Regions from separate parts of the Kitasatospora sp. McL0602 genome, predicted to be linked through region 1. Evidence: riboswitches for the same ligand, from Rfam matches in the RefSeq annotation. Region 1 holds a riboswitch; each other region holds the start of a gene.
The links. Region 1 has a riboswitch for cyclic di-AMP ahead of ACR68M_RS14420 (M23 family metallopeptidase). Riboswitches for the same ligand answer to the same signal wherever they lie in the genome.
Positions count from the first base shown of each region.

Region 1 (7,191 bases):
CGGACTCGTCACTTTCTCTGCACAGGAGTTGTCCATGGTCCGGGCTGCTGCCCCCCTCACCATGCCCCGCCGGCTCGGCCGCCTCTCGCTGGCCGGCGCCGCCGCGCTGACGCTGGCCACCGGCGCGCTGGCCACCGGCGTGACGCCCGCCCTCGCCGCCGCCCCGCACGTTGCCCCGCACGCCGGCGACGCACCCGTGCCGCCGCCCGCGCAGACCGGCAAGTTCGTGCCGACCACGCCGACCCGCATCCTCGACACCCGGCAGGCGATCGGCGTGCCCGGCCGGGTGCCGGTCGCCAACCGGGGCGCCATCAAGGTGAACACCGGCCTCACCGCCGCGAACGTCCGCGCGGTCGTCATGAACGTCACGGTCACCGACACCACCGGTGGCGGCTTCCTGACGGTGTATCCGGACGGCGCCACCCGCCCGACCACCTCGAACCTCAACTTCACCGCCGGGCAGACCGTGCCGAACCTGGTGACCGTGCCGGTGACCAACGGCTACGTCGACTTCTACAACTTCGGCGGCAACACCGACGTGGTCGCCGACCTGGCCGGCTACTACACCGACAGCCCGGCGGTGCCCGGCTCCTCGTACATGCCGCTGACCCCCGGCCGGGTGCTCGACACCCGCAACCCGGGCGGGCGGCCGGTCGGTACGCGCGGGACGCTGAACCTGAAGCTGGCCGGCACCGCGGGCATACCGCCGAGGGGCGCCACCGCCGTCGTGCTCAACGTCACCGCGACCCGCCCGACGGCCGGGGGCTTCCTCACCGTCTACCCGCACGGGACCTCGCTGCCGACCACCTCGAACCTCAACTTCACCGCCGGGCAGACCGTCCCGAACCTGGTGACCGTGCCGCTCGGCGCCGACGGCAGCGTCGACATCTACAACTTCGCCGGGAGCACCGACGTCGTCGCCGACGTCTTCGGCTACTACACCAGCGCCCCGTACGGCGCGGGCTTCACCCCGACCGGCCCGACCCGGATGATCGACACCCGCGAGAAGGGCAACTCGCCGATCGGCCAGGACTCCACGCTGCAGCTGCCGGTCGCCCGGGGTGGTCTCGGCACCACCAAGGTCTCGGCCGTCGTCCTGAACGTCACGGCGGTCAACGCCACGGCGGGCGGCTACCTCACCGTCTTCCCGGGCAACGGCACCAACCGCCCGACCACCTCGAACCTCAACTTCGGCCCCAGGCAGGTCGTGCCGAACCAGGTCGTCGTCCCGGTCGACGACTCGGGCCTGATCAACATCTACAACCGCTTCGGCTCCACCGACGTCGTGGTCGACATCTTCGGCTACTTCACCGACCCGGTCGGCACCCCCGGCGCCCTGCAGAACGGTACGGACAGCAGCCTGCTGTTCCCCTGCGGCCCGACCGCCCCCGGCCGTTGGGAGACCGTCGTGGACGGCCAGGCCGTCTCCGTGGGCGCCCTCGACCCGGGCCCGCTGCCCTACTCCTCCGACCTCCGCGTGCACGCGGTGGTGACGGACCCGTCCGGCCTGACGACCGACTACGCCACCGAGAACGGCCACGGGATGGCCATCCCGCTGCCCAAGCCGGTGCTCAGCGGCGCGTACAGCTTCTACGCGTACGCCACGGACGGCAAGGTGTCGACCCCCGCGAGCAAGCCCTGCTACTTCCAGGCGGACGGCGACTCGCGGGTCGGCGCGGTGAACATCACCTCCGACGCCGTCCCGGGCCAGATCTACCCGGGCACGATGCTGAACTTCACCTTCAGCGCGGTCTCGACCGGCAGCAGCAACGGCCGGCAGATCGCCGACTTCTGCTACGTCGACGGCCAGCCGGGCAGCGGGTGCACCCACATCGCCGCCGACAAGGACGGCAAGGCGCACCTCCAGCTCCCCGTCGGGCGCTGGGGCAGCCACACCCTCTTTGTGCAGGCGTCCACCGTGTCCGGCTGGGTCGGTCAGTACGCCGAGTACGACTTCTACGCCCGCTCCAACTAGCCGGGGTGCGACCGGGAGGGCTCGGCCCTCCCGGTCGTCCGGCTACGGCTGGAGGCCGTGCGCCTGGAGCCAGGGCAGCGGGTCGATCGGGGCGGCGCCGTCCGGGCGGACCTCCAGGTGGAGGTGCGGGCCGGTGACATTTCCGGTCGCGCCGACCTTGCCGAGCACGGTGCCGGCGGTGACGGCGCCGGAGGCGGTGGTGATGGCGGAGAGGTGGCAGTACCAGATCTCGGTGCCGTCGGGCAGGGCCTGGATCACCCGGTAGCCGTACGCGCCGGACCAGCCCGCCGAGCTGACGGTGCCCGCGCCGACGGCGGTCACGGGCGTGCCGGTGGGGGCCGCGAAGTCGAGGCCGGTGTGCAGGTGCGACCAGTACGAGCCGGACTGGCCGTAGTGCGCGGTCAGCGTGTAGTTGGCGGCCGGCAGGGTGAAGGCGGTGAGGGCCGCGCCTGCGGACTCCGCCTCGGCCTCGGCCTGCTGGGCGGCCCGCTTGGCCTCGGCCTCCTGCGCGGCGGCCAGCCGGGCGGTCTCCTCGGCGGAGGTGCGCTGGCCGTCGGCCTGCTGCTGGATGCGTGCGGCGAGGGCCAGCCCCGGGTCGGCGGAGAGCTCGATGGTGCTCTCGGCCGCCGCTGCGCTGGCGGGAGGCGGCACGGGCACGGCTGCGGCGGCCGGCACGGCGGCGGCGAAGCCGGTCGCGCCGAGCGAGGCGGCCATCGCGGTGACGCCGATCAGCGGCCCGCCGGTGCGGGTCTGCCGGGGCATCCGGTGCCGGGCCTGGAGGTCGGCGGGTTCGTCGAGCAGCTTGGTGGCCGCTCCGGGGTTCGCGGGGGAGTGCGTCGACGCCAAGGGAGGCGCGCTCCTTTCCTTCCTTCGCGCCTACCGGGTTAGCTGACGGGTTCGGAGCAGGAAGGTCTCCTACGGCCGGGCGGGCCCGGCTGATTCACCCCAGTGGAACGTGGTTCCCCGGCTCCCGGACCCACCGGCGAAGGCGGGTCCACGGATTAGGCGACGGCGCACGGTGCCGTTTCGGGTACGGCGTTGCCGACCGCGCTGCGTTATCAAACGTTAATCCCACGAGTCCCTGATTCCAAGCCACTCCGACAGGTGGACCAGACCTCCGGAGGTGATTCGGGTGGTTCGCGACCTTTTCACCCACCCGGCCACCGCACTGCGCACACCCCGGCTGAGTAGCCGTACTCATGTGGCGGGCACGGAAGTTGGAGAGCCTTCAGACATGAACGCACCGACGCAACCCCGCACCACGGCCGCGTACTACATCCAGGCCGTGCTCTCCTTCGCCCTCGCCTCGACCGCCCTCGCCGTCGGGATCGCCTACCTTCCCGTCAGCGCGTGGATGCGCGGCTTCCTGGCCGTCGGCCTGCTCTACGAGATCACCTCGGCGTTCACGCTCGCCAAGGTGGTCCGCGACCGCCAGGAAGCCGGCGCGATCACCACCCGGGTCGACCAGGCGCGGCTGGAGAAGCTGCTGGCCGAGCACGACCCGTTCAAGGTCGAGGGACTCTAGGCCCCTTGCTCCCCGGCCTTCGCCGCCAGCTCGGCCTTCGCGGCGAAGGTGACACCCCCGGCGGACCAGTTCTTGGCCGGGATCTCCTCGATCGCGACCCAGATGTTCTCCGGCTTCACCCCGGTGACCCGGGCGTAGGTGGCGGTGAGCTCGCGGCTGATCTCCGCGTTCTGCTCATCGGTGCGGCCGGACAGCTGCTTGACGTTGATGAACGGCATGACTGCTCCTCGGTACGACGGTCGATCCCCTGTGCGACGGGTTCCTTGATCCTTCGCGACCGTACCGCACGGCTTCGCGGCACCCCCTTGACGGCTAAGGCTATTAGCCTTAGCTTTATGGCTATAGGGAACACCGCAACGGCCCCGAGGAGACCGCAATGAACGCCACCGCCACCACCCCCGACCACACCACCACCCGTCACCTCGACCTCCCCGGTGGCCGGATCGCCTTCGACGACACCGTCTCCGGCACCGGCACCCCCATCGTGCTGCTGCCCGGCATGCTCGACTCCCGCGCCGCCTACCGGCACCTGCGCCCGCTGCTGGCCGGGGCGGGGCACCGGGTGATCACCATGGACGTCCGGGGCTTCGGCGAGTCCTCGATCGCCTGGGACGACTACTCCCCCGCCGCGATCGCCGACGACGTGCTCGCTCTGCTCGACCACCTCGGCATCGAGCGGGCCACCCTGGTCGGCAGCTCGTACACCGCCGCCACGGTCGTGAAGGCCGCCGGGCTCGCCCCCGAGCGGGTCGCGGGGATCGCCCTGCTGGACGGCTTCATCGAGAACCTCCCGCAGAACGCCCTCCAGCGCCTCGTGGTCAAGGCGCTCGGCCACACCCTGCTGCGCCTCCCCTCGGTCTGGGGCCTCTACCTCCGCAAGATGGCCTACCCGAGCGCCAAGCCCGCCGACTTCGAGGAGTACGTCGCCGGGCTGGTCGCCGCGCTGCGCACCCCCGGCCGCAAGGCCGCCACCCGGGGTTACGTCTTCGGTGACTCCTCGCCGGTCGGCTGGAGCTCCGCCGTCAGCTGCCCCGCGCTGGTCGTGATGGGCACCAAGGACCCCGACTTCCCGGACCCGGCCGTCGTCGCCGACCGCCAGGCCGCCGCCCTGAACGCCCGCAAGGTGATGATCGAGGGCGCCGGGCACTACCCGATGGCCGAGTTCCCGCAGGCCACCGCCGACGCGCTGCTGCCCTTCCTCGCCGAGGTGGCCTGATGCCCCGGGTCGGCCTCACCCCGGCGGCCGTGGTCGGCTTCGCCCTGGAGATCATCGACGACAAGGGCCCCGAGTCGCTGACCCTGGCGTCCGTGGCCGGCCGGGCGGGCGTCGCGACCCCCTCGCTCTACAAGCACGTGCCCGGCGGCCTGCCCGAACTCCGCCGACTGGTCTCGGTACGCGTCACCCAGGAGCTCGCCGAGGCCCTCGGCGAGGCCGTCCTCGGGCGCAGCCGGGACGACGCGGTCGCGGCCCTGTTCGCCGCCTACCTGGGCTACGCGGAGCGGTACCCCTACCGGTACGCGGCCCTGCCGCAGGCCCCGCAGCCGGACGCCGACCTGCGGGAGGCCGCCGCCCGGCTGGTCGGCGTGATCATCGCCGTGCTCCGGGGCTACGGCCTGGCGGGGACGGAGGCCGTGCACGCGGCCCGGACGGTCCGCTCGATGGCGCACGGGTACGCCGCGCTGGCCACCGGCGGGGCCTTCCAGCTGGCGGCGGACCTGACGGTGACACAGGACCGGCTGGTCCGGGTCCTGACGGACGGTCTGCGCAGCTGGCCCCCGTCCGCGTGACAGCTGGTACCGATTCGGGTGGATTCCGAGACCAATCCGTCGCCGGACACCCGCGAGACTGTCGGCAGCCTGGGTAACCATATGGTTCGGGCACCAGTGGATCTCAGCAAGGATGTGGGCACATGACGCGGACGGCGCACAGCACCGGCCTCATCCCGAGCCAGCGCACGGCCGCCCCGGCCCGCACCGCCGCCGCCCCGGCCCCGGCGGGCGAGGGCCTCGGGGGCGCCGTCCGGCGGGCGTTCGCCGTGGCGCGCAGCGCGTGGGGGCTGCGCCCGGTCGAGGCGAGCAGCACGCCGTCGTACGGCGAGTCCGACGGCCAGTAGGACCGACAGCCCGGAGGCGGCCACCCGCGGCCACCCGCCGTTGAGCCCCGGCGCAGGCTAGATTGGGCGAATTGTCCCGATGTAGCAGCGGAGGTCCGGGTGCCCGCAGTCACGACAGTGGCGCGGCGTGTGGGAGCGCGGGTGCGGCGCGGGCCGTTCGGGCGGTGGATGAGCCGGCTGCTGGACGGTGATCCGCAGGCCGAGCGGGGCGCGTTGGGGCTGCTGACCGCCCTCACCGGGGCGCTGACCTGGATCGCGATCGAGTACCCGGAGATCTGCCCGCCGTCCGCACTGGTCTTCCCGGTGATCTGCGGCGGGTTCGTGCTGCACACCCGGCGGCAGCTGATGCTGCTCGGGCCGGTCGCGGTGGGGCTGGTGCTGGACGTCCTGCTGCGCAGGCCCTACGGGGTGCGGCCGGGCTCGGCGCTGGTGGTCGTCGCGGCGGCCGTGGTGGTGCTGCTGACCTCGCGTTACCGGACCCGGCTGGGGCTGCGCGGCACCCGGGGCGACTCGATGCTGCTGGAGCTCGCGGAGCGCACCCGGGCGCTCGGGCGGCTGCCGGTGCAGCTGCTCGACTGGCAGTTCCACCGGGCACTGGCGCCCGTCAGCGGGGACTTCTTCTCCGGCGACTTCGTGCTCAGCTCCCAGCGGCCGGAGCGCGACCTGCTGGAGGTCGTGCTGGTCGACGTCTCCGGCAAGGGCAGCCGGGCGGCGGCGCGCTCGATGCACCTCTCCGGGGCGCTGGCGATGCTGCTCGGCTCCGTACCGCCGGAGTCCTTCCTGCCGAGGGCCAACGACTACCTCTGCCGGCTCGACTGGGAGGACGAGTTCGCGACCGCCGTGCACCTCGCCCTGCGGCCCTCCAGCGGGGAGTACCGGCTGTTCCACGCCGGGCACCCGCCGACCGCCCACTACCGCCGGGCGGCGGGCGGCAGCTGGCGGCTGCTGGAGGACGGGGGCCCGGCGCTGGGCATCCTGCCGGGGGCGTCCTTCCCGGCGGCGGCCGGGCGGCTCGACCACGGCGACGGACTGCTGCTCTACAGCGACGGCCTGGTGGAGGTACCGGGCGAGGACATCGACGCGGGCATCGCCCGGCTGCTCGTGGCGGCGGGGCCGCTGCTGCGGTACGGCTCGCCGGCGGACCCGGCGGCGGAGCTGCTGCGGACGGTCGCGGCGACCGTGGCCGACGACCGGACGGTGGTCGTGGTGCGGCGACTCGGCGCAGGGGCCTGAGGCAGCGGGGCCCGAGGCAGCGGGGCCCGAGGCAGCGGCGGCAGCGGCGGTCGCGTGCGGCCCGCACGGCGTGGCGGGGTCGTAGAACCGGCCATTCGGGGGCTTGGAAATTAGGATGTTGAGCATTACGTAGTACCGGAGCGCGAGCGGGAAGGGCCGGGTACTCCCCATGGACCTCAGCTCGCCGTGGCTCCCTCCTGAGGACGGGATGCGGACCCAGTCCGCCCGGACGGCGATGCGCTGCGTCCGGCTGCTGCTGCGCTGCGGGAGTGCCGCCGAGCTGCTCGGCACCATCCTGGCCGAGGGCCCCGCCTGGGTGACCGGCGAAGGTTCGGCGCTGTACC
Region 1 covers NZ_CP197246.1:3,195,657-3,202,847, forward strand. Annotated here, with positions in the region: gene ACR68M_RS14415 (hypothetical protein) at 35-1,975, shown strand; gene ACR68M_RS14420 (M23 family metallopeptidase) at 2,018-2,821, opposite strand; cyclic di-AMP (ydaO/yuaA leader) riboswitch at 2,835-2,993, opposite strand; gene ACR68M_RS14425 (YiaA/YiaB family inner membrane protein) at 3,210-3,500, shown strand; gene ACR68M_RS14430 (tautomerase family protein) at 3,497-3,718, opposite strand; gene ACR68M_RS14435 (alpha/beta fold hydrolase) at 3,877-4,716, shown strand; gene ACR68M_RS14440 (TetR/AcrR family transcriptional regulator) at 4,716-5,288, shown strand; gene ACR68M_RS14445 (hypothetical protein) at 5,411-5,614, shown strand; gene ACR68M_RS14450 (PP2C family protein-serine/threonine phosphatase) at 5,783-6,847, shown strand; gene ACR68M_RS14455 (SpoIIE family protein phosphatase) at 7,056-7,191, shown strand, end outside.

Region 2 (7,191 bases), 3.9 Mb from region 1:
GAGGCTGCCGGGGTGGCCCTGGCAGGTGGTGTAGGTGTCGGTGGCGTACAGGCCGAACTTCATGCCCTTGCTGTGCGCGTACCAGCTCAGGTACTGGATGCCGTTGACGCTCTGGCCGTTGACCGTCCGGTCGGGGAAGTGCGACGCGTCCGGCACCAGGTTGCCGCTGGTCGGGTCGTTGCCGGTGCCGTCGAGGCCGTTGACGGGCTGCCCGGCGGCGTTGTAGAGCTGCATGGCCCAGTCGGAGTTCTTGACGATGCCGCCGGTCTGGCCCGAGCGGTGGTTGAGCGACCAGCCGTCGTCGATCGTGACGGTGTCGTAGCCGACGGCGACCAGGCCGTTCGCCGACATGTAGTCGATGGTGTCGACGACCTGCTGCTGGGTGACACCGGTGCCGAGGCTGTTCCAGGAGTTCCAGCCCATCGGCGGGGTGAGCGCCTGGCCGTTGTTCAGCTGCGGGGTGGGGGTCGCCGCCTGGACGGCGGTGCTGCTGAACGGGGCCGCCGTGACCGCGAGCAGGAGCGCGGTCGCCGCGACCGTGCCGAGGCGCCGTAGCGGCCCGCGCGGCCCGGTGGGTCGGGAATCGAGCATGTGGGGTGCCATGTTGAGAATTATTTGTTTCTGTTTGATTTTGTCAATGCTTTGCGCGGTTGGTACACCACTGGCCACCCGGGGGCCCGCCGGGAGACGATGGCCACATGGCCCGTAAGACGGTCCGCTCCTCGACAGCCCGCAGCGTCGCGGGCCAGGTGTTTGCCCTGCAAGTGCTCGTCGTGGTGCTGCTCGTGGTCTCGGCCGTGCTCGCCCTCGTCCTGCAGTCCCGCCGGGACAGCACCCAGGAGGCCCGCAACCGCTCGGTCGCCGTCGCCCAGACCTTCGCCGACTCGCCCGGCATCGTCGCGGCCCTGCACTCGCCCGACCCGACCGCCGTGCTCCAGCCCGCCGCCGAGGCCGCCCGCAAGGCCTCCGGGGTGGACTTCGTCGTCGTGCTGAACACCGACGGCATCCGCTACACCCATCCGCTGCCCGACCGGATCGGCAAGAAATTCGTCGGAAACTACCAGCCCGCCCTTCAGGGCCAGGTCGTCACCGAGCAGGTGAACGGCACCATCGGCCCGCTGGTGCAGGCCATCGTGCCCGTCCGCGACCCCACCGGCACCGTCGTCGGGATGGTCTCGGCGGGCATCACCATCAGCAAGGTCAGCGGCGTCGTCGAACGCCAACTGCCGCTGCTGCTCGGCGCCGCCGCCGTTGCCCTCGCCCTCGCCACCGTCGGCACCGCGCTCGCCAGCCGCCGCCTGCTGCGCCAGACCCACGGCCTCGGCCCGGCCGAGATGACGCGGATGTACGAGCACCACGACGCCGTGCTGCACGCCGTCCGCGAAGGCGTCCTGATCCTCGGCCCCGAGAACCGTCTGCTGCTCGCCAACGACGAGGCCCGCCGCCTGCTCGGCCTGCCGCCGGACTCCGAAGGGCGCGCCGTCACCGACCTCGGCATCGACCCGCAGGCCGCCGAGCTGCTCGCCGCCGGCCGGGTCCTCAGCGACGAGGTGCTCCCCGCCGGCGACCGGCTGCTCGTCGTCAGCACCCGGCACACCGACCGGCACGGCGGCCCGCCCGGCCTGGTCGCCACCCTGCGTGACTCCACTGAACTGCACGCCCTCACCGGGAAGGCCGTCGCCGCCCGCCGGCGGCTCACTCTGCTCTACGGCGCCAGCGTCGCCATCGGCACCACCCTCGACATCACCAGGACGGCCGAGGAGCTCACCGAGGTCGCCGTCCCAGGCTTCGCCGACTTCGTCACCGTCGACCTCGCCGAGCCCGTCCTGCGCGGCGAGGAACCCCCGCCCGGCCACGAGACCCCGATGCGGCGGGTCGCCCGGGGCGGCATCGACCCGGACCCACCGCTCTACCCCGTCGGCGAGCGCATCACCGTCCGGGCCGCCACCCCGCAGGCCTGGAGCCTCGGCACCGGGCAGGCCGTCCTCGACACCGACCTCGGCTCCTCCGCCGTCTGGCGGGCCCAGGACCCGGAACGCGCCGAGCAGGTGCTCGAGCACGGCATCCACTCCGTCGTCCGCGTCCCGCTGCTGGCCCGGGGCGTGCAGCTGGGCATCGCCAAGTTCTGGCGCTCCCGGCGGCCCGATCCCTTCGACCATGACGACGTCACCCTCGCCGAGGAGCTGACCGCGCGGGCCGCCGTCTGCATCGACAACGCCCGCCGCTGGACGCGCGAACACAGCACCGCCGTCGCTCTCCAGCACAGCCTGCTCCCCGGCGCCCTGCCCCCGCAGAACGCCGTCGAGGCCGCCTACCGCTACCTGCCCGCCCAGGCCGGGGTCGGCGGCGACTGGTTCGACGTCATCCCGCTGCCCGGCGCCCGCGTCGCCCTGGTCGTCGGCGACGTCGTCGGCCACGGCCTGCACGCCGCCGCCACCATGGGCCGACTGCGCACCGCCGTCCACAACTTCTCGACCCTCGACCTGCCGCCCGACGAGCTCCTCGGCCACCTCGACGACCTGGTCATGCGCATGGACCAGGAACAGGGCGACGACGGCCGAGGCGCCGGCATCACCGGCGCCAGCTGCCTGTACGCCGTCTACGACCCCGTCTCGCTGCGCTGCACCATCGCCCGAGCCGGGCACCCGCCCCCCGCCGTCGTCCACCCCGACGGCACCGTCGGCTTCCCCGACCTCCCGGTCGGGCCGCCGCTCGGCGTCGGCGGACTCCCCTTCACCTCGGGCGAGTTGACCCTCCCCGAGGGCGCCCGGCTGGTGCTCTACACGGACGGCCTGATCGAGGATCGCGGCCGGGACATCGAGGAGGGCCTCGGACTCCTCGCCGACGCCCTCCGGCAGGCCGGGCCGGGGCCCGAGGAGACCTGCGAGGCGGTGCTCGGCGCGCTGCTCCCGGAGGGATCGGGCGACGACGTCGCACTGCTCGTCGCCCGGACGCGGGCGCTGCCGGGCGGGAACGTGGTCGAGTGGGAGGTCCCGGCCGAGGCGGCGGCCGTCGGGACCGTCCGGGCGGCCGTCAGCGCACAGCTCGAGCGCTGGGGCATCGAGGAGTTGGCGTTCACCACCGAGCTGATCCTGAGCGAGCTGGTGACCAACGCGATCCGCTACGGCAGCGAGCCGATCCGAGTCCGGCTGCTGCGTGACCGCCACCTGATCTGCGAGGTGTCGGACACCAGCGGCACCTCACCGCACCTGCGCTACGCCGCCGCCATGGACGAGGGCGGGCGCGGGCTGTTCCTGGTCGCCCAGTGCTCGGAGCGCTGGGGCACGCGGTACACGGCGGCGGGAAAGGTGATCTGGGCGGAGCAGCTGCTCGACTGAGCAGGTCGGCAGCCGAGCAGGTCGGCAGCCGAGCAGGTCGGCGGCCCGCCGTCAGTTCGGCCAGTGCGGCGAGCGGCCCAGGACGCGGAGGATCCGGTCGAGGGTGCCGCCTCCACCCGTCGCGGCGAGCCCCGGGCGGAACGACGCGCCCTCGCGCAGGCGGTTCGCGCCGTCGGGGACCTGCTCGGCGATCGGCAGCGCGGCGTCGAGCAGGTCGGCGTCGAACTCGGCCGGGACGCCGATGGTGGCGGCCACGTCCCACCCGTGGACCACGTAGTCGATGAAGTGGAAGCCGACGGCCAGGCCGGCGGGGAAGAGCCGGTCGCTGCGGATCTCCGGCAGCCACAGCCCTCGGTCCAGCAGGCCGTCCGCGCCGAAGGCGGCCGTCACGGCCGCCGCCGACGCGGCGAACTCGGCGGCGGGGTCGTCCCCCACCGGCCGGTCGGCCCACACCCCGAGGTCGCTGGTCTCCCCGAGGGCCGAAGCCGCGAAGCCGCGGTTCTGCCCCACCATGTGGGCCAGCAGCCGGCCGAGGTCCCAGCCCGCACAGGGGCTCGGCCGGCCGAGCTGCCCGACCTCGACCTGGTTCACGATCGACTCGGTGATCTTCAGTGCCCGGCGGTCGAATTCACGGATGTCCGTCACAGGGCTGACTCTAGCGCCCGTCCCGGCAGAGGTAGTTGGCCGCTCCGGCTCAGGTCCGGCTCAGGACAGGTGGAGCACCTCGCCGGGGTGGATCAGGTCGGGGTTGGTGCCGACCACACCGAGGTTGTGGTCGTAGACGTGCTGCCAGCCGCCGAGGTGGTACGCGTCGGAGATCCCCGACAGGGTGTCGCCGGGGGCGACCGTGTAGCTGCCGGGGGCCTGCGGGCTCGGTGCCTGCTGGGCGGGCACCTGCTGGGTCGGTGCCTGGCCGGTGGCCGTCCCGTCGGGTGCGGGCTGCGACGGTGCGGTGGTGGGCGCCGTGGTGGGCGCCGTGGTGGGCATCGCGGTGGGCGTGGTGACCGGGGCCGTCGGCTGGGGCACTGCGGGGGTGGCGGGTGCGGTGCTCGGCGTGCTGCTCGGCGTGGTGCTCGGCAGGCCGGCGACCGGGGGTGCCGACTGGGGCGCCGTCGGGGTGACGGGTGACGTGACGGGCGCGGTGGTGGGGGTGGCGGCCGGCGGGGTGAGCGGCGCGGGGGCGGTCGTGGCCGGGTCGGTGGCCGTCGAGGCCGCCGGGGTGGGGGTGCCGGGCGTGCCGGGCGTGGTGGCGGGCGCGCTGGGGGGCTGGAGGGCGCTGTTGCAGCTGGCCCAGCGGTCGGGGCCGCGGTCGGCGAGCATCCGTTCGGCGACGGTGATCTGCTGGTCCTTGCTGGCGTGGCTGGGCTGCGCGGCGTACAGGTCGCCGCCGTACCAGACCCAGTCGCGCAGCGTGATGCCCAGGCCGCCGTAAGTGCCGTCGCCGGTGTTCTGCGTCCAGTTGCCGCCGCTGGTGCACTGGGCGACGGTGTCCCAGGCGGTGACGGGGGCGGCGTGTGCTGCGGCTGCGGTGAGCAGCGGGAGCGCCAGGCCGACGCCCGTGACGGTGGCGGCGGCGACCGCGCGGTCGGCCTGGGTGGGGCGGCGGTGTCGTCCGGGGCCCGAGAAGACCATCAGTTGTCCCTCTCCGCACGCCTGCGAGGTGAGCTGTCGGGTTCGGACCGAGAGGTGGCCCGGCCGCTGGTGCGGCTTCACCCCGAGCCGTGGGGGCCACGGCGAGGTACCTGGTTCCCCCGTCCCTGCCCAGGGGTCAGCTGTGTCGTCCCGGGGGAGCGGTGGGCAGGGTTCGGCGTGCCGCGTCCGGGGCCCGCGCTGGCGGGCTGCTCGGAGACTAGAGGGAGGATCAGCTCGATAACAACCCGGCAACCCGAACATCACACAATCATCACGAGCCTCGTCGGCCCCTCGGCTCAGCCGTGCGCGGCCAGCGCCTGGTCGGCCTTCGGCAGGTTGGCATGCAGATGATCCAGGTACGCCTGCGCCTGCGACCCCGGCCGGGCGCCACGGGCGAAGGCCAGCATGTTCCCCGGGCCCGTGTTGTAGCCGAGCGCGAGAAGTTCGTCCTTCGTGTACGAGCCCGACAACTTGCCCGGCAGCTGGTCGGCCAGCCCGTTCAGGTACCAGGCGGCGGCCTGGACGGCGAGCCCCGGGTCGTCCGGCAGCTCCTCCCACCGACGGTCCGCGAAGTGCCCCGGCTTGGTCTCGTCGAAGGCGGCCCGGTGCATGTTGGCGATCCCGAACGCGGAGTCCGGCTTGAGTCGCTGCCAGGCCCGCTCCAGCTCGGGGTCGTGCGGCTTGTACGCCTCGTTGTAGAGGATCGCCATCAGCAGCCGGGGGCTCACCCCGGCCCGCCCGGCCTGCTCGCGCACCTGCGGCGCGTAGTGGGCGGGGTCGTACGAGCTGCTCCCCACGCTGCCCGGGGAGGGCGAACTGCTGGGTGAACTGCTGGGTGAGGCGCTCGGCGAAGGGGCGGCCGCCGGGGTGGTGGCCTCGGACGACCGGGGGATGGCCTTGCAGCCGCACCCCAGCAGCCCGACCGCCAGTAGGGCCCCTGCCGTCCGCCAGTACCGCCGCTTCCCGCTCATACTTCCTGATCGTACGTCGGCAACCGGGCCGGGTCAGTGACCTCCGGAGACCAGCAGCTCCACCAGCGTCCGCACACCGACGCCCGTGCCGCCCGGCACCCACTCGCCGTCGTCGGTGTCGGAGAGCGCCGTGCCCTGGATGTCCAGGTGCGCCCACGGGATGCCCGGTGGTACGAACTCGCGGAGGAAGAGCCCCGCGAGCAGCGCGGTGCCGTGCCGGACGCCGATGGTGTAGTTGACGAGGTCGGCGACCCGGGAGGTGAGCTGAGTGCGGTACTCCTCGGGCAGCGGCAGCGGCCAGAACTGCTCACCGGCCCGCCGCCCGGCCGCCCGGACGGCCTCCGAGAGGGCCTCGTCGGTGCCCATCACGGCGGTGATCCGGCGGCCGAGTGCGACGGCCGCCGCGTCCGTCAGGGTGGCGAGATCGATGATCGCGTCCGGTCCGGTCTCCCCGGCCAGCGCCAGCGCGTCGGCCAGGATGAGGCGGCCCTCGGCGTCCGGGTGGCGGACCTCGACGGTGGCGCCGCTGCGCATCCGCAGCACGTCACCTACCCGGATCGGGTCGGCGTTCGGCATGTTCTCGGTCAGCGGGAGCCAACCGTCCACCGCGATCGGGCAGTTCAGTGCGCCGAGGGTGGACATCGTGGCGAGCACGGTGGCGGCCCCGGCCATGTCTGCCTTCATGGTGGCGAGTTCGGCGTTCGGCTTGAGCGCGAGACCGCCCGCGTCGTAGGTGACGCCCTTGCCGACCAGGGCGATCCGCCGGGCGGCCGGCTCGGCCGGCCGGTAGCGCAGCCGGACCAGCCGGGGCGGCACCAGGGAGCCCCGGCTCACCCCGAGCAGCCCGCCGAGCCGCTCGTGCGAGATCCGCTTGGCGTCCCAGACCTCGCACTCCAGGCCGGAGTCGGAGGAGATCTTCAACGCCCGCTCGGCGAACTCCGGCGGGGTGAGCGCCTCGCCCGGCTCGTTGACCAGGTCACGGGCCAGCAGCACCGCCCCGCCGACCCGCAGACCGGTGGCGAGCGCGGCGCGGGCCTCCGGCGTGTCCTCGGCCACCAGGTCGATCCGCTGGTCGACCCGGGGCGCGGCGGTGAAGTACCCGCTGAAGCGGTACCCACCGAGCAGGTAGCCCTCGACCAGCGGCCGCAGGTCGGCGTCCGGGGCCTGCACGGCGAGCCGCCGGTAGCCCCCGACGCCCCGGGCGAGGCGGGCCGCCGCCGTGCGGGCGGTGTCGGGCCCGTACGCGGCGC
Region 2 covers NZ_CP197246.1:7,067,518-7,074,708, forward strand. Annotated here, with positions in the region: gene ACR68M_RS31960 (alpha-galactosidase) at 1-591, opposite strand, end outside; gene ACR68M_RS31965 (SpoIIE family protein phosphatase) at 699-3,338, shown strand; gene ACR68M_RS31970 (TIGR03086 family metal-binding protein) at 3,390-3,983, opposite strand; gene ACR68M_RS31975 (LysM peptidoglycan-binding domain-containing protein) at 4,044-4,970, opposite strand; cyclic di-AMP (ydaO/yuaA leader) riboswitch at 4,975-5,121, opposite strand; gene ACR68M_RS31980 (transglycosylase SLT domain-containing protein) at 5,267-5,941, opposite strand; gene ACR68M_RS31985 (leucyl aminopeptidase) at 5,975-7,191, opposite strand, start outside.
Region 2: it holds a riboswitch for cyclic di-AMP, as region 1 does, so the genes downstream of both, ACR68M_RS31975 (LysM peptidoglycan-binding domain-containing protein) here and ACR68M_RS14420 (M23 family metallopeptidase) in region 1, are expected to answer to the same signal.

Region 3 (7,191 bases), 390 kb from region 1:
CGAACCGTCGGGCCAGATCGGCCCCCGAACCGCCGCGAAGTACCGCGATCACCACCACTGCCCCGGCTACGCGCATGGCCAGCTCCTCCCTGAGAGCAACAAAACCGTGGGCCGGCACCGCACGGCCGCCCAACGGCTATCGGAGGATCGTAGGCACGCCGCGACCCCCCGCAACAGGGATTACCCGCCAGGTGACCAGGCTCACTCCTCCTTGCAGCAGATACCTTCGTGACATGCCGGACAAGCCCGAAACCAGCCAGCCTGAACTCTTCACCTGGGAGTTCGCCGCCGACCCCTACCCCGCGTACGCGTGGCTGCGCGAGCACGCCCCGGTGCACCGCACCACGCTGCCGAGCGGGGTCGAGGCCTGGCTGGTGACCCGGTTCGCGGACGCCCGGCAGGCGCTGGCCGACGCGCGGCTCTCGAAGAACCCCGCGCACCACAGCCGCAGCACCGGCCGCACCGGCATCCCGGGGGAGCGGCAGGCGGAGCTGATGACGCACCTGCTCAACATCGACCCGCCGGACCACACCCGGCTGCGGCGGCTCGTCTCCAAGGCGTTCACCCCGCGCGGGGTGGCCGAGTTCGAGCCCCGGGTGCGGCAGCTCACCGACCGGCTGATCGACGGCTTCGCGGCGCGCGGCTCGGCCGACCTGATCCACGAGTTCGCCTTCCCGCTGCCGATCTACGCGATCTGCGACCTGCTCGGCGTGCCGGAGGAGGACCAGGACGACTTCCGCGACTGGGCCGGGATGATGATCCGGCACGCCAAGCCGGGGCAGAGCGGTGGGCCGCGCGGCGGCGTCGCGCGGGCGGTGAAGAAGATGCGGGCGTACCTGCTGGAGCTGATCCACCGCAAGCGCGCCGATCTCGGCGACGACCTGATCTCGGGGCTGATCCGGGCCAGTGACCACGGCGAGCACCTGACGGAGAACGAGGCCGCCGCGATGGCCTTCATCCTGCTCTTCGCCGGCTTCGAGACCACCGTGAACCTGATCGGGAACGGCCTGTACGCGCTGCTCGGGCACCCCGAGCAGCGGGCGCTGCTCCAGGATTCGCTGCGGCGCGGCGAGACGGAGCTGCTGGCCACCGCCGTCGAGGAACTGCTGCGCTACGACGGCCCGGTGGAGCTCGCCACCTGGCGGTACGCGACCCGGCCGCTGACCATCGGCGGGGTCGACATCCCGGCCGGTGACCCGGTGCTGGTGGTGCTCGCGGCGGCGGACCGCGACCCGGCGAGGTTCGCCGACGAGAACGTCCTCGACCTGGCGCGCAAGGACAACCCGCACCTGGGTTTCGGCCACGGCATCCACTACTGCATCGGCGCCCCGCTGGCCCGGTTGGAGGGGCAGGCGGCGCTGAGTGCACTGCTCACCCGGCTGCCGGATCTTCAACTGGCCGCCGATCCGGACGATCTGCGCTGGCGTGGTGGCCTGATCATGCGGGGGCTGCGGGAGTTGCCGGTGTCGTTCACCGCCGAATGACGGCGCGTCGCATCAACGGCCCTGGCAGCGGTCTGAATACGCATCAATCCGGACATACCTCCACGGTTTGTGGACAATCAATGACGGTCCGTAATTCCCGTGTGATGTCGGCGATATGAGCTTGTGATCTGTCAGTTGATCTGCCTATGGTCCCTGATGTCCGCAGCTGCGGACCCCGTGCGCGGTACGCCGAACCCTGCCCGCCGCGCTCCCGGGCACTCGACCAGACCCTTGGGCAGGGGCGGAGGACCCAGGTTTGGTGCCGTCCTCCACGGCTTGGGGTGAAGCCGCACCCGGCGGAGCGATCCGCCGGTACGCGGCCGGGCCACCTCCCGGTCCGAACCCGACAGCTCACTTCGTAGGCGTGCGGAGAGGGAATTCGTCATGCTCTTCACCGGTTCGGGCCGTCATCGTCGTCGTACGCAGACCGAGAAGGCGATCGCCGTCGCAGGTGTGGCGGGCGTCGGCCTCGCGCTCCCGCTGCTGGCCGCCTCCGGCGCCCACGCGGCCCCCGTCACGACCTGGGACAAGGTCGCCGACTGCGAGAGCGGCGGCGACTGGGGCATCAACACCGGCAACGGCTTCTACGGCGGTCTCCAGTTCACCTCCAGCACCTGGAAGGCCTTCGGCGGCGGCCAGTACGCCGGGCAGGCCAACCAGGCGACGAAGGGTCAGCAGATCGCCGTCGCCGAGCGGGTGCTCTCCTCGCAGGGGCCGGGCGCCTGGCCGGTCTGCTCGGTCAAGGCCGGTCTGGGCAAGGGCGGTTCGGCCGCCTCGGTCGACACCAGCTCGGACGTCGCCCCGACCGCCTCGACCCCCTCGGCGGGCAGCAAGAAGGCCGCCAAGCCGGCCCGGCCCGCCGCGCCGAGCGCCCCCGCCGCCGCCACCCCGGGCTTCCCGGGCAAGGCCGGGTACGACGCCGGCTCCGGCAAGTACTGGTACCAGAAGGACGGTGGCTGGTACTGGACCAGCCACCAGAGCATCTACAACCAGTTCGCCGCCCCGGCCCAGGCTCCGGCCCAGGCACCCGCAGCCACCCCGACCCCGGCTGCCAAGCCCGCTGCCAAGCCCGCAGTCTCCGGCCACGGCTACACCGTCAAGGCCGGTGACACCCTGTCGAGCATCGCCCAGGCGCAGGGCGTCTCCGGCGGCTGGCACACCCTCTACGACGGCAACAGGCAGACCGTCGGCGGCGACCCGGACCTGATCCTCCCGGGCCAGGTGCTCAACCTCGCCTGACGCTCCGGCCGGAACGCGGCAGGGGTCGACCCCTGCCGCGTTCCAGCGGGTTCCAGCAGGTCCCAGCAGGTGAACTACTGGCGAGTAGGCAGGCCACACGGTGAGACGGAGCCTGGGTCAGCACGGCTGGAGGCCCGGGTGAGGTTAGGCTCTGGTCGTAACGACTTCACATCCCGCTTCCGCAAGGAGATGCCTCGTGCCGTCCATTGATGTCGTCGTAGCCCGTGAGATTCTCGACTCGCGCGGCAACCCCACGGTCGAGGTCGAGGTCGGTCTCGACGACGGCAGCACCGGCCGTGCCGCCGTCCCGTCCGGCGCCTCCACCGGTGCCTTCGAGGCGGTCGAGTTGCGTGACGGCGACAAGAACCGCTACCTCGGCAAGGGCGTGGAGAAGGCCGTCCTGGCCGTCATCGAGCAGATCGGCCCGGAGCTGGTCGGCTACGACGCCACCGAGCAGCGGCTGATCGACCAGGCCATGATCGACCTGGACGCCACCGACAACAAGGGTTCGCTGGGCGCCAACGCGATCCTCGGCGTCTCCCTCGCCGTGGCGCACGCCGCCGCCGAGGCCGCCGACCTGCCGCTGTTCCGCTACCTCGGTGGCCCGAACGCGCACGTGCTGCCCGTCCCGATGATGAACATCCTCAACGGCGGTTCGCACGCGGACTCCAACGTCGACATCCAGGAGTTCATGATCGCTCCGATCGGCGCGGAGTCCTTCTCCGAGGCCGTCCGCTGGGGCGTCGAGGTCTACCACACCCTCAAGGGTGTCCTGAAGGAGCGCGGCCTCTCCACCGGCCTGGGCGACGAGGGCGGCTTCGCCCCGAACCTGGACTCCAACCGCGAGGCCCTCGACCTCATCACCGAGGCCATCAAGAAGGCCGGCTACGTGCCCGGCAAGGACGTCGCGCTCGCCCTGGACGTCGCCGCCTCCGAGTTCTACAAGGACGGCGCGTACCAGTTCGAGGGCAAGGCGCTCTCGGCGGAGGAGCTCATCGAGTACTACGCCGGTCTGGTCGAGGCGTACCCGCTGGTCTCCATCGAGGACCCGCTGGACGAGTCGGACTGGGACGGCTGGAAGGCCATGACCGACAAGCTCGGCGACAAGGTCCAGCTGGTCGGTGACGACCTGTTCGTCACCAACCCGGCCCGCCTGGCCCAGGGCATCGAGACCGGCACCGCCAACGCGCTGCTGGTGAAGGTCAACCAGATCGGTTCGCTGACCGAGACCCTGGACGCCGTCGAGCTGGCCCAGCGCAACGGCTACCGCTGCATGATGTCGCACCGCTCCGGCGAGACCGAGGACGTCACCATCGCCGACCTCGCCGTCGCCACCAACTGCGGCCAGATCAAGACCGGCGCCCCGGCCCGCTCCGAGCGCGTCGCCAAGTACAACCAGCTGCTGCGCATCGAGGAGATCCTCGACGACGCCGCCGAGTACGCGGGTCGCGGCGCCTTCCCGCGCTTCCGCTCTGCGGAGTAACCCGGCACAGCACGCCTGACCGATGCCCCGGCGCCCACCCCGTAGGGTGGGTGCCGGGGCATCGGCGCGACACAAGGAGGGGTGGGCGAGAGTGGCCAAGTGGAAGATCCCGGGGTTGGTGGCGCGGCCGCGCTTCACCAGCCGGGCGACCGTCCTCGTCCTGGTGCTCTGCTCGCTCGTCGCGATCCTTGCCTACCCGACGCGGCAGTTCATCGCGCAGCGCTCCGAGATCGCCGACCAGCGGGCCAGGGCCGAGCACGCCAGGCAGCAGGTCGAGCAGCTCGGCAAGGAGCGCGCCCGCTGGCAGGACCCGGCGTACGTGCGGACGCAGGCCCGCGAGCGGCTGCACTACGCGATGCCCGGGGAGACGCCGTTCGTCGCCGTCGACCTGGCCCCCCTCTCCTCCTCCCGGCCCTCCGCTGCCGACCCGGCGTCGGCTCCGAAGGCGAAGGCTGCCGCCCAGCCCTGGTACACCAGCGTCTGGGAGTCGGTCGACCAGGCCGACGCCGCCGTACCCCCTGCCCCCGCCCCCCGCTAGAGACAGCACCCCCATGACCTCTGAGAACTCCGTGTCCCCCGACGTCTCCGACACCGACGTCGCCGCCATCGCCGCCCAGCTCGGCCGTGTCCCGCGCGGCCTGCGCGGCGTCGCGCACCGCTGCCCGTGCGGCAACCCGGACGTCGTCGAGACGGCGCCCCGGCTGCCGGACGGTACGCCGTTCCCGACGCTGTACTACCTGACCTGCCCCAAGGCCGCCTCGCTGATCGGCACCCTGGAGGCCGCCGGCGTGATGAAGGACCAGACCGCGCGCCTCGCCGAGGACCCGGAGCTGGCCGACGCCTATCAGAAGGCGCACGAGGACTACATCGCCCGCCGGGACGCCATCGAGGTGCTGGAGGGCTTCCCGAGCGCCGGCGGCATGCCGGACCGGGTGAAGTGCCTGCACGTGCTGGTCGGCCACTCGCTGGCGGCCGGGCCCGGCGTCAACCCGCTGGGTGACGAGGCGATCGGCATGCTGGAGCAGTGGTGGGCCAAGGGCCCGTGCGTCAGCCCGGAGGCGGTCGAGGCGGGCGCTGAGACGGTGGCCGCCGAGCGCGCCGCGGCGGCCGACCACGCGGCGGTGATCGCCGCCAAGGAGCAGCTGACGGCCGAGCGCGCCGAGAAGAAGCGGCTTGCCGAGGAGGAGGGGCAGTGACCACCACCCGGGTCGCCGCGATCGACTGCGGCACCAACTCCATCCGCCTGCTGATCGCGGATCTGGACCCGGAGACGGGCAGCGTCACCGACCTCGACCGCCGGATGGTCATCAACCGGCTGGGCCAGGGCGTCGACCGGACCGGCCGCCTGCACCCGGACGCGCTGGAGCGCACCTTCGCGGCCTGCCGCGAGTACGCCGCCGTGATCGCCGGACACGGCGTCACCCCGGAGCGGATCCGCCTGGTCGCGACGTCCGCCTCGCGGGATGCGGAGAACGCCTCGGAGTTCACCGACGGCGTCCGGGAGATCCTCGGTGTCGAGCCCGAGGTGGTCAGCGGCGACGAGGAGGCCCGGCTCTCCTTCGTCGGTGCGACCAAGGAGCTGACCGGCGAGGCCGTGGAGCCCCCGTACCTGGTCTTCGACCTCGGTGGCGGCTCGACGGAGTTCGTCCGGGGCGCCGATCAGGTCGAGGCCGCCCGTTCGGTCGACATCGGCTGTGTCAGGTTGACGGAGCGCCACTTCGCGGGCACCGAGCTGCCGACGGCCGAACAGATCGAGGCCGCACGGGCCGATGTCCGGGCCGCGCTGGACGAGGCCGCCCTGGTGGTCGACCTGACCGCCCGTGCGACGCTGGTCGGCCTCGCGGGCACCGTGACGACCGTCGCCGGGATCGCCCTCGGGCTGCCCGCGTACGACTCCGCCACGATCCACCACTCGCGCATCCCGGTGGCGGACGTCCGTGCCGTGGCCGGGCGGCTGCTGGCCGCCACCCACGACGAGCGGGCGGCGATCCCGGTGATGCACCCGGGCCGGGTCGACGTGATCGCGGCCGGAGCACTGGTGCTGCTGGAGATCATGGAGCGGACGGGCGCCGCCGAGGTGGTCGTCAGCGAGCACGACATCCTGGACGGCATCGCCTGGAGCCTGCTGGGCTGAGCAGTCCGGCCGCGGCCCCGGTGTGCCCTGGTGGCACCCCGGGGTCGAGACGTTTCGGGGTGATTTGCACCGACCCCGGCGGGCGCCGCGGCGGGGGCCCCGAGAAAGTTCGTGAATTTCTTCACATGACAATCCCGCCATTCGTCGCCCTCCGGTAACCCGTCCGTCCGATATGCGGCACCGAAGGTGACTTTCCCGCTGGGGCCGCTGGATCGCAGGCTGAGGGCGGTCAAGGCCGGTGGATTCGAAAACCCCACGGGGAACCGGGACGGCAGAAGGATCGTTGCTGCTCAGCGAGGCCGTGCCACATCCGCCGCATCCGCCGCACGTCTGACGCACCCGGTGAGTCCCCCAGGTGGCGGTTGTGTGGGCGCGGAGTGTAGCAGAGGGTGTCCAGACTGCTGTGACGGGCCTCACGAAGAGTGCGCCGGACGGTGCTGGATACTTTCGGATATGAGCACCACGGAGCGTCCTCGCATCCTCATTGTCGGCGGTGGTTACGTCGGCCTGTATGCCGCGATGCGCATCCTCAAGAAGATGCGCTACGGGGAGGCGACCGTCACGGTCGTCGACCCGCGGTCGTACATGACGTACCTGCCCTTCCTCCCCGAGGCGGCCGGCGGCAACGTCGCGCCTCGCAACCTCGTCGCGCCGCTGCGCAGCGCCCTCAAGAACGCGGAGGTGCTCACCGGTCACGTGACCGGTGTGGACCACGCGCGCAAGGTCGCCACCATCGCGCCTGCGGCCGGCGGGTCCTACGAGCTGCCCTTCGACTACCTCGTCGTGGCGACCGGCTCGGTCTCCCGTACCTTCCCGATCCCCGGCCTCGCCGAGCACGGCATCGGCATGAA
Region 3 covers NZ_CP197246.1:2,801,371-2,808,561, reverse strand. Annotated here, with positions in the region: gene ACR68M_RS12675 (SDR family NAD(P)-dependent oxidoreductase) at 1-76, opposite strand, end outside; gene ACR68M_RS12670 (cytochrome P450 family protein) at 234-1,484, shown strand; cyclic di-AMP (ydaO/yuaA leader) riboswitch at 1,696-1,865, shown strand; gene ACR68M_RS12665 (transglycosylase family protein) at 1,869-2,723, shown strand; gene eno (phosphopyruvate hydratase) at 2,920-4,206, shown strand; gene ACR68M_RS12655 (FtsB family cell division protein) at 4,298-4,744, shown strand; gene ACR68M_RS12650 (DUF501 domain-containing protein) at 4,758-5,402, shown strand; gene ACR68M_RS12645 (Ppx/GppA phosphatase family protein) at 5,399-6,340, shown strand; gene ACR68M_RS12640 (NAD(P)/FAD-dependent oxidoreductase) at 6,794-7,191, shown strand, end outside.
Region 3: it holds a riboswitch for cyclic di-AMP, as region 1 does, so the genes downstream of both, ACR68M_RS12665 (transglycosylase family protein) here and ACR68M_RS14420 (M23 family metallopeptidase) in region 1, are expected to answer to the same signal.

Region 4 (7,191 bases), 2.5 Mb from region 1:
GCGTAGACCACGATGCTCCCGGCGGGCTGGCGGACGGCCATGTTGTGGACGAAGGCCTGGATGCCGCCGGGGCGCGGCGGGAAGTCGTTGGTGACGATGAGGGTCTTGTGCATCCACGGCTCGCTCGGTCGGGGGGTGCTCGGTGTACCCCTCTCTGATCCGTACCATAGGTCAACACCACCGCTCGCCGGGAACGCCGTCGGGCCGCGCACCGTTCGTCATAGGTCGCGCCGGCCGGAGCGCCGGGGCGGTGTCCGGGGGCATCCAGCGCGCGGCCGAGGTGCGCGGTGTCCGAGAGATGCGAGGAGCACAGTGGAGTTGGTCCCTGCCGGTCGTACCGGCGCCACCGGCAACGGCGGCAGTACCGCGCTCTCGCTGCCTCCCTCCCCGGCGGGCGGTGCCCTCTGGGGCCTCGGTGCGGCCTGGGTCGTCACCCGGGTACTGATCGTCCTGATGGTGCTCGGCATCGTCAGGATCTCCGGCACGGACGTGACGGCGGACGTCTCGGTGATCTACCACGGCTGGTACGAGGTGCTGCAGACCGGCACCTTCCCGCTCGACGACGTGACCTGGCAGTACCCGCCCGGCGCGGCGCTGGTCATCCTGCTGCCGGGGCTGCTGCCCTGGTCGTACCTGATCTCCTTCTACGTGCTCTGCGGGGTCTTCGACGCCGTCACGACGGGGCTGCTGATGCGGGCCGGCTCGCGCCGGGGCCGCAGCTTCACCGGCGCCTGGGTCTGGGTGGCGGGCGTGCCGCTGCTCGGGCCGACGGTCTACTGCCGGTACGACCTGATCGTCACGGCGATCGCGGTGGCCGGGCTGCTGGCGGTGCTGCGGCGTCCGGCGCTGGGCGGGGTGCTGCTGGGGATCGGCGGCATGGTGAAGATCTGGCCGGTGCTGGCCCTCGCGGGCACCCCGCGCGGCCGCCGCACCCGGCGCTCCTGGACGGCCGCGCTGGCCACCCTGAGCGCGCTCGGCTTCCTGCTCGCGGCGGGGATGAACGGGGCCTTCGAGTTCCTCAAGTTCCAGCGCGACCGGGGCATCGAGGTCGAGTCGCTGAGCGCGCTGCCGCTGCACTTCGCCCGCCTGGCGGGCAGCTGGCACGGCCAGGTCTCGATGAACTACGGCTCGCTGGAGCTGCTCGGCCCCTGGGTCACGGTGATCTCCAAGGTCTCCGTGGGGGCGACGGCCGTCGGCTTCGGCTGGCTGCTGGTCTGGCGGCTGCGGGCCCAGCGCTGGCAGCCCTCCACCCCGTACGACGCGGCGCTGGCCGCGCTGCTGGTCTTCACCGTCACCAGCCGGGTGATCAGCCCGCAGTACCTGGTCTGGCTGGTCGGTGTCGCGGCGGTCTGCCTGACCGTCCGTGGCACCAGCCAGAAGCCCGTCGCGGTGCTGGTCCTGGTCGCGACCCTGGTCACCACGCTGGAGTTCCCGGTCCTCTTCGGCCAGGTGCACGCCAGCCAGCCCTGGGGCGTCGCGGTGCTGACCGTGCGCAACCTCCTGCTGCTGGCCGCCGCGCTGCTCTCCTGCCGCCGCCTCTGGCGCTCCACCCGGGCCCCCGAGCCGGCCCGCACCGTCGTCCTCCCGGCCCTGGAGTCCGCCACCCCGGCGGCCTACTCCGTCCGCCCGGGTATCGCGTACGAGCAGCACCTGCTCAAGTAGCCGGCGGGGCCACTAAGAGAGCGTCCGCCTGAGCTCGGCGACCCACAGCCGCAGGAAGTCGTCCAGGCCGATCCCCAGCCGGTCGCGGAGCAGCCCGTCCAGCCACTGCTCGCGGGAGCCGGTCGGCCCGGCCGCGCCGACCGCGCGGTAGAAGGCGGTCAGCTGCGGCTCGCCGTACTTGGCGGCGATCAGTGAGCAGGCCGACCAGCCCTGCTCGTACGCCTGCGCTATGCCCGCCGAGCCGGCCTTGAAGTCGGCGTCGGCGGGGAGGGCGGTGGGCAGGCGGCCGGCCTTGACGTCCTTGGCCAGTTCGGGGGCGATCTGCCGGGGGGTGCGGCCGCTGGTGCGGTAGCCGGTGTAGTCGGCGACGCCCTCGGAGAGCCAGAGCGGGGTCCAGGCGTGGGTGTCGGCCCGGGTGGCGACGTGGGTGGCCTCGTGGGTGGTGACGACGCGTCGGCCGAGTTCGGTGAGTTCGGCGTAGGCCTCGGGGTTGACCAGGATGCGGTCGGCGGCGGCGTGCAGCGGTGCTCCGGCGGCGGCCGTGGTGACGGCGGCTATGCCCTGGTAGTCCTCGGCCCTGACGCCGAGCAGCTGCGCGAACTGCGCCTGGGTCGCGGGGGTCTCGACCAGCAGGCGCCCGGCCCAGCCGGTGCCCCAGAGGGCGCTGACGGCGGGCACGGCGTGGTCGGCGAGCGCCGCCGTCCGGGCCAGCTCTGCGGGCTCGGCGAGGCCGAGGACGACGCTGTGCTGCCCCCGGGCGACGTGCACGGCGCCGAGGTCCCAGAGCGCGACCGCCCCGGCGGGCTCCTCGGCGGCGAGCAGCCAGCGGCCGCCGGGCCGGGTGAAGGTGAGCGTGCGGGTGAGCAGCGCGGGGTGGTCGTCGGTGCCGCGCAGGCAGTAGCCGAGTTCGGCGGTGGCGGTCACCCGGTCGGCGCCGGGGGCGGCCGGTTCGGTGAAGGCGGTGATCCGGTAGTCGAGGTCGTCCAGCGGCAGCTGGGCCAGCCGGTCGAGGGTGGCCAGCTGGGCGGCGGCGGCCTCGGGGGCGGCGCCGGCCAGCAGGGCGGCCCGGTCGGGGCGCAGCAGGGCGGCGGAGCGGGCGGCGAGCAGGGCCTCCAGCTGCGGCCGGACGGGCGGCGTCGTGGCGGGCGGGGGTTCGGTGGCGAGCGCGGTGCGGCGGCCGTAGGGGGGCGAGAGCAGGGCGAAGGCGCCGGCGGCGAGCAGCAGGGCCCCACGCCGGGGCAGCACGGTGCGACCCGCCCCGGGTGTCCTGGGCAGGTCGCCGACCAGCTGCTCGCCGTCCGCGCTCAGACCCGCACCACCCCGCTGACGGGCATCGCACTGACGCTCTCGAAGCGGACCCGGGCGCCGGGGTAGGGCGCGTGCACTACGACACCGCCGCCGGCGTACATGCCGACGTGGTGGCTGTCCTTGTAGAAGAGCACCAGGTCTCCCGGTCGGGCCTCGGAGAGGCTGATCCGCTGCCCCGCGTGGGCCTGTTCCTGCGAGGTGCGCGGCAGCGAGACTCCGGCCTGCCGCCAGCTCCAGTACATCAGACCGGAGCAGTCGAAGGTACGGGGGCCGGTGGATCCGTAGACGTACGGGGAGCCGATCTTGCCGATCGCGGCGGCGAGCGCGGCGGCGGCGCGTTCGGAGGAGGCGGGCTGGCTGCCGAGGTCGAGGCGGTCGGTGCCCCGGGTGGCCCGGGTCTCGGCCTCCTGGGCGTCCTGGGCGACGAGCCGGGCCCGTTCGGTGGCACCGAGGCTGTCGAGCAGGCGCTGGGCCTTGGTGAGCCGCTGCTGGACCTGCTGCTTGCTCTCGGCGAGCGAGCGGCGGACCTGCTCCAGCTCGGCCAGTTTGGCGGCGGTCTCGGCGCGGTGCTGGTCGAGGCGGCGCTGACGGTCCACCACCTGGTGCAGCGTCTCGCTCTGCCGCTCGGCGGCCTGGTCGAGGCTGCGGGCCCGGGTGAGATAGGCGGCCGGGTCGGAGCTGAGCATCAGCTGCACGGTGGGGTCGATGCCCCCGGCCCGGTACTCGGCGGCGGCGACGGCGCCGAGGTCGGCGCGCATCCGGTTGACCTCGGCCTGCCCGGCGGCGACCTGGTCCTCCAGGGCGCCGGTCTCGCCCTGCAGCCGCTTCTGGTACTCCTGCGCCGCGTTGAACTTCTCGGAGGCCTGCTCGGCCTCGTCGTAGAGCTGGTCGACCTGGGCCTTGACGTCCTTGCGGGTGGGCGGCTCGGCGGGTGCGCCGGGGGCGGCCTGGGCGGTGCCGCCGACGGCGGCGCCGATGACGCCGGTGGCCGCTGCGGTGATGGCCAGCGCACGGGCGAACCGGTGGACGCCCGGCAGGGGGGAACGGCGGGGCGTCGGCATGCGGCGGCTGCTCCATCTCTGCGGCCGGGCCACCGCCGCCGCCCGGAGTGGGCGGCCGTCCTCACGGAGGTCCGGGGGCAGACGTTAGCGAGTCCCGGCGATCTAGTCCAAACCTCCGCAAGCTCGAATATTCGCCCACTAATCGGACATCAGATCCACTTCGGGGTAACGCCGCAGGCCCGGCACCCCACCGCGGAGGTGGAGGTGCCGGGCCTGCTGGAGCCGTGGGCGGTGCGTCAGGTGCGTCCGGTGCGTCCGGTGCGTCCGGTGCGTCAGACCCGGACGATGGCCGAGACGCCCATCGTCGACGCGGACTCGTACCGGACGACCGCGCCCGTGTGCGGGGCGTGGACGACCTGGCCGCCACCGACGTACATGCCGATGTGGTGCGCGTCGGCGCCGAAGACGATCAGGTCGCCGGCCTTGGCGTTCGCGAGGTCGGTGCCCAGGTTCGTCCCGGCGTGGGCCTGCTCCTGCGAGGTACGCGGCAGCGTGACACCCGCCTGGGCGTACGCCCACTGCATCAGACCGGAGCAGTCGAAGTTGTTCGGGCCCGCTGCGCCGTAGACGTAGTCGGCGCCGAGCTTGCTCTCCGCGGCGGCGAGCGCGGCGGCGGCGAAGGAGCTGCCAGGCGCGGCGCTGCCCGGTGCGGGGGTGCCGAGGGTCGGGCGGCTGGTGCCCCGCGAGGCCCGGTCGGTGGCCTGGTTGGCGGCGGCCTTGGCGTCGGCGGCGGCCTTCGCCTCGGCGGCGGCGAGCGCGTCGCGCTCCTGCTGCGTCAGGGTGTCGAGCAGCGCCTGGGCCTTGGCCAGCTTGGCCTGGACGTCGTCCTTGTCGGCCTTGAGGCTCTTGGTGGTCGCGTCGAGCTCGGCGAGCTTGCCCTGCGCCTCGGCCTTCTGGTCGTCGAGCTTGTGCTGCTCGTCCTTGAGGGTCTTCAGCGCGTCGGCCTGCGAGGTGCCGATCTGGTTGACGGCCCCGGCCTGGGTCAGGAAGGAGTCCGGCGAGGCGGAGAGCATCAGCTGGACGGTGGGCGAGATGCCGCCGTTGCGGTACTGCTCGGCGGCTATCTCGCCGAGGCTGCCCTGGATCGTGCTCACCTGGGCCTGCTGGCGGGCGACCTGGTCCTGGAGGGAGCCGACCTGCTTCTGCAGGGCCTGCTCCTTCTCGGTGGCCGCGTTCAGCTTCTCGGTCGCGACCTCGGCCTGCTGGTTCAGCTGGTCGACCTGGGTCTTGACCTCGTCCTTGGTGGGCGCCGGGTCTGCATGGGCGCCGGCCTGGGACGAGAGTGCCACCGCGGTGGCGGCAGCCGCGGTCATCAGGGTGATCCGGGTGCGACTTGCGGGCTTGGGACGACGATGGGACGCCACGAAGGCGGGCTCCTTCTTCCTACGGCCGCCTACCGGGTGAGCTGACGGGTTCGGGCTGGAAGAGATGCCCTACGACGCCTCACCGGTGGGCCGTCTCGCGACGGCCGCCCGACCTGGCGCCGATTCACCCCGAGGAAACGTGGTTCCCCGGCTCCGATACACAGCTCCCCCGCAGGGGATTCCCCGTAAGGCAGGTGACCCTGCCCCGCTGCTTCTCGAACTCGGCGGTAACCACCGCCGCCACCCGGCTGGGTGATCGACTGTGCGGTGGTTCGAGGCACGACCCTAGTAACGGAACCGTGATCCGTTCAAATCCTTGTCGGAAAAAAGTCTGAGCATGAGCCAAGTTCGATTGTGATTACGACCGAGCGTGACGATCCCTGCACGATCGGCTGACAAATGTTCAACTCCCGGTCATGAAACAGGCCCGTCGAAGGTGTCCCGGATCACAGGACGGTTTCGACGGGCCCGCGCGTGTCACTGGCCGTCAGATGTACCACCTGACAGCAGTTGTCCGCTTTTGCGGCATTCGACAGTGGGTCAGACGCGAGTGGGTCAGACGCGGCGGATGGTCTTGATGGTCAGCGTGTTGGCCGGCATCAGCTTCACCACGTCGCCGGTCTTCGGCGCGTGCACCACCATGCCGCCGCCGACGTACATCCCGACGTGGTGCGCGTCGTTGAAGAAGATGACGATGTCGCCGGGCTGGGCGTTGGCGATGTCGGTACCGACGTTCGTCCCGACGTGCGCCTGCTCCTGCGAGGTGCGCGGAAGCGAGACGCCCGCCTGCGCGTACGCCCAGACCATCAGGCCCGAGCAGTCGAAGGTGTTCGCACCCTCGGCGCCCCAGACGTAGTCGTGGCCGCGCTTGCTCAGCGCGGCGCTGACGGCCACGCCCGCGTAACCGCTCGCCTGCGGGAGGTCGGCGGGGAGGGGGCTGCGGGCGTCGCTGCGCGAGGCCCGGTCTGCCGCCAGCAGGGCGGCCCGGTCGGCGCTGCTGAGCTGGCTCAGCAGCGTGCGGGACTCCTGCAGCTTCTGCTGCACCTGCGCCTTGGCGTCGTTCAGGACCTTGGTGCTCTGGTCGAGCTCGGCGAGCACGTCCGCGGCTTCCTGCTTCTGCTGGTCCAGCCGGCGCTGCTGGTCCTTGAGGCCCTTCAGCGTCTGGGCCTGCGTCGCCGTGACCTCCTCGGCGCTGGAGGCCTGCGCCAGGTAGCCACTGGGGTCCGCGGAGAGCATCAGGGCGACCGAGGGGTCGATGCCGCCGTTGCGGTACTGCTCGCCCGCGACGGCCGCGAGGCCCGTCGCCAGCACGCTCATCTGCTCCTGGCCGCGGGCGACCTGGTCCTGCAGCTGGTCGGCCTGCTTGTGCAGCTGGTCGGCCCGCTCCTTGGCGCCGTTGTAGACCTCGGCGGCCTTCTCCTGGTCGTCGGTCAGCTTGTCGATCTGTGCCTTGACCTCGTCCTTGGACGGCTTGGCGGGCGCAGCGTGCGCGCTCACCTGGGCGGACAGGGCGACCGCGGTCGCTGCGGCAGCGGTCAGCACGGTGACCCGTGCGCGGCTCGGCTGCTTGGGGCGGCGGTGGGAGGCCAAGGGACTTGCTCCTTCTTCCTGCTGGACACACCCGTTCGGGCGACTGTCCGGAAAATAGGTTTGACGCCAGACCCTAGTGAAGTTGACGGATTAACGCCACTCTCCTGCCCCTACGAACTTCCCCATCGGGACAGGCTTTCACCGCACCCACACATCCCCGCCATGTCGGGCCGGTGAAGCCCCGTCAGCTGCGGGATCAGCTGCCG
Region 4 covers NZ_CP197246.1:5,666,466-5,673,656, reverse strand. Annotated here, with positions in the region: gene ACR68M_RS25865 (glycosyltransferase family 4 protein) at 1-113, opposite strand, end outside; gene ACR68M_RS25860 (glycosyltransferase 87 family protein) at 313-1,662, shown strand; gene ACR68M_RS25855 (hypothetical protein) at 1,675-2,907, opposite strand; gene ACR68M_RS25850 (NlpC/P60 family protein) at 2,967-4,031, opposite strand; gene ACR68M_RS25845 (NlpC/P60 family protein) at 4,304-5,395, opposite strand; cyclic di-AMP (ydaO/yuaA leader) riboswitch at 5,406-5,591, opposite strand; gene ACR68M_RS25840 (NlpC/P60 family protein) at 5,951-6,985, opposite strand.
Region 4: it holds a riboswitch for cyclic di-AMP, as region 1 does, so the genes downstream of both, ACR68M_RS25845 (NlpC/P60 family protein) here and ACR68M_RS14420 (M23 family metallopeptidase) in region 1, are expected to answer to the same signal.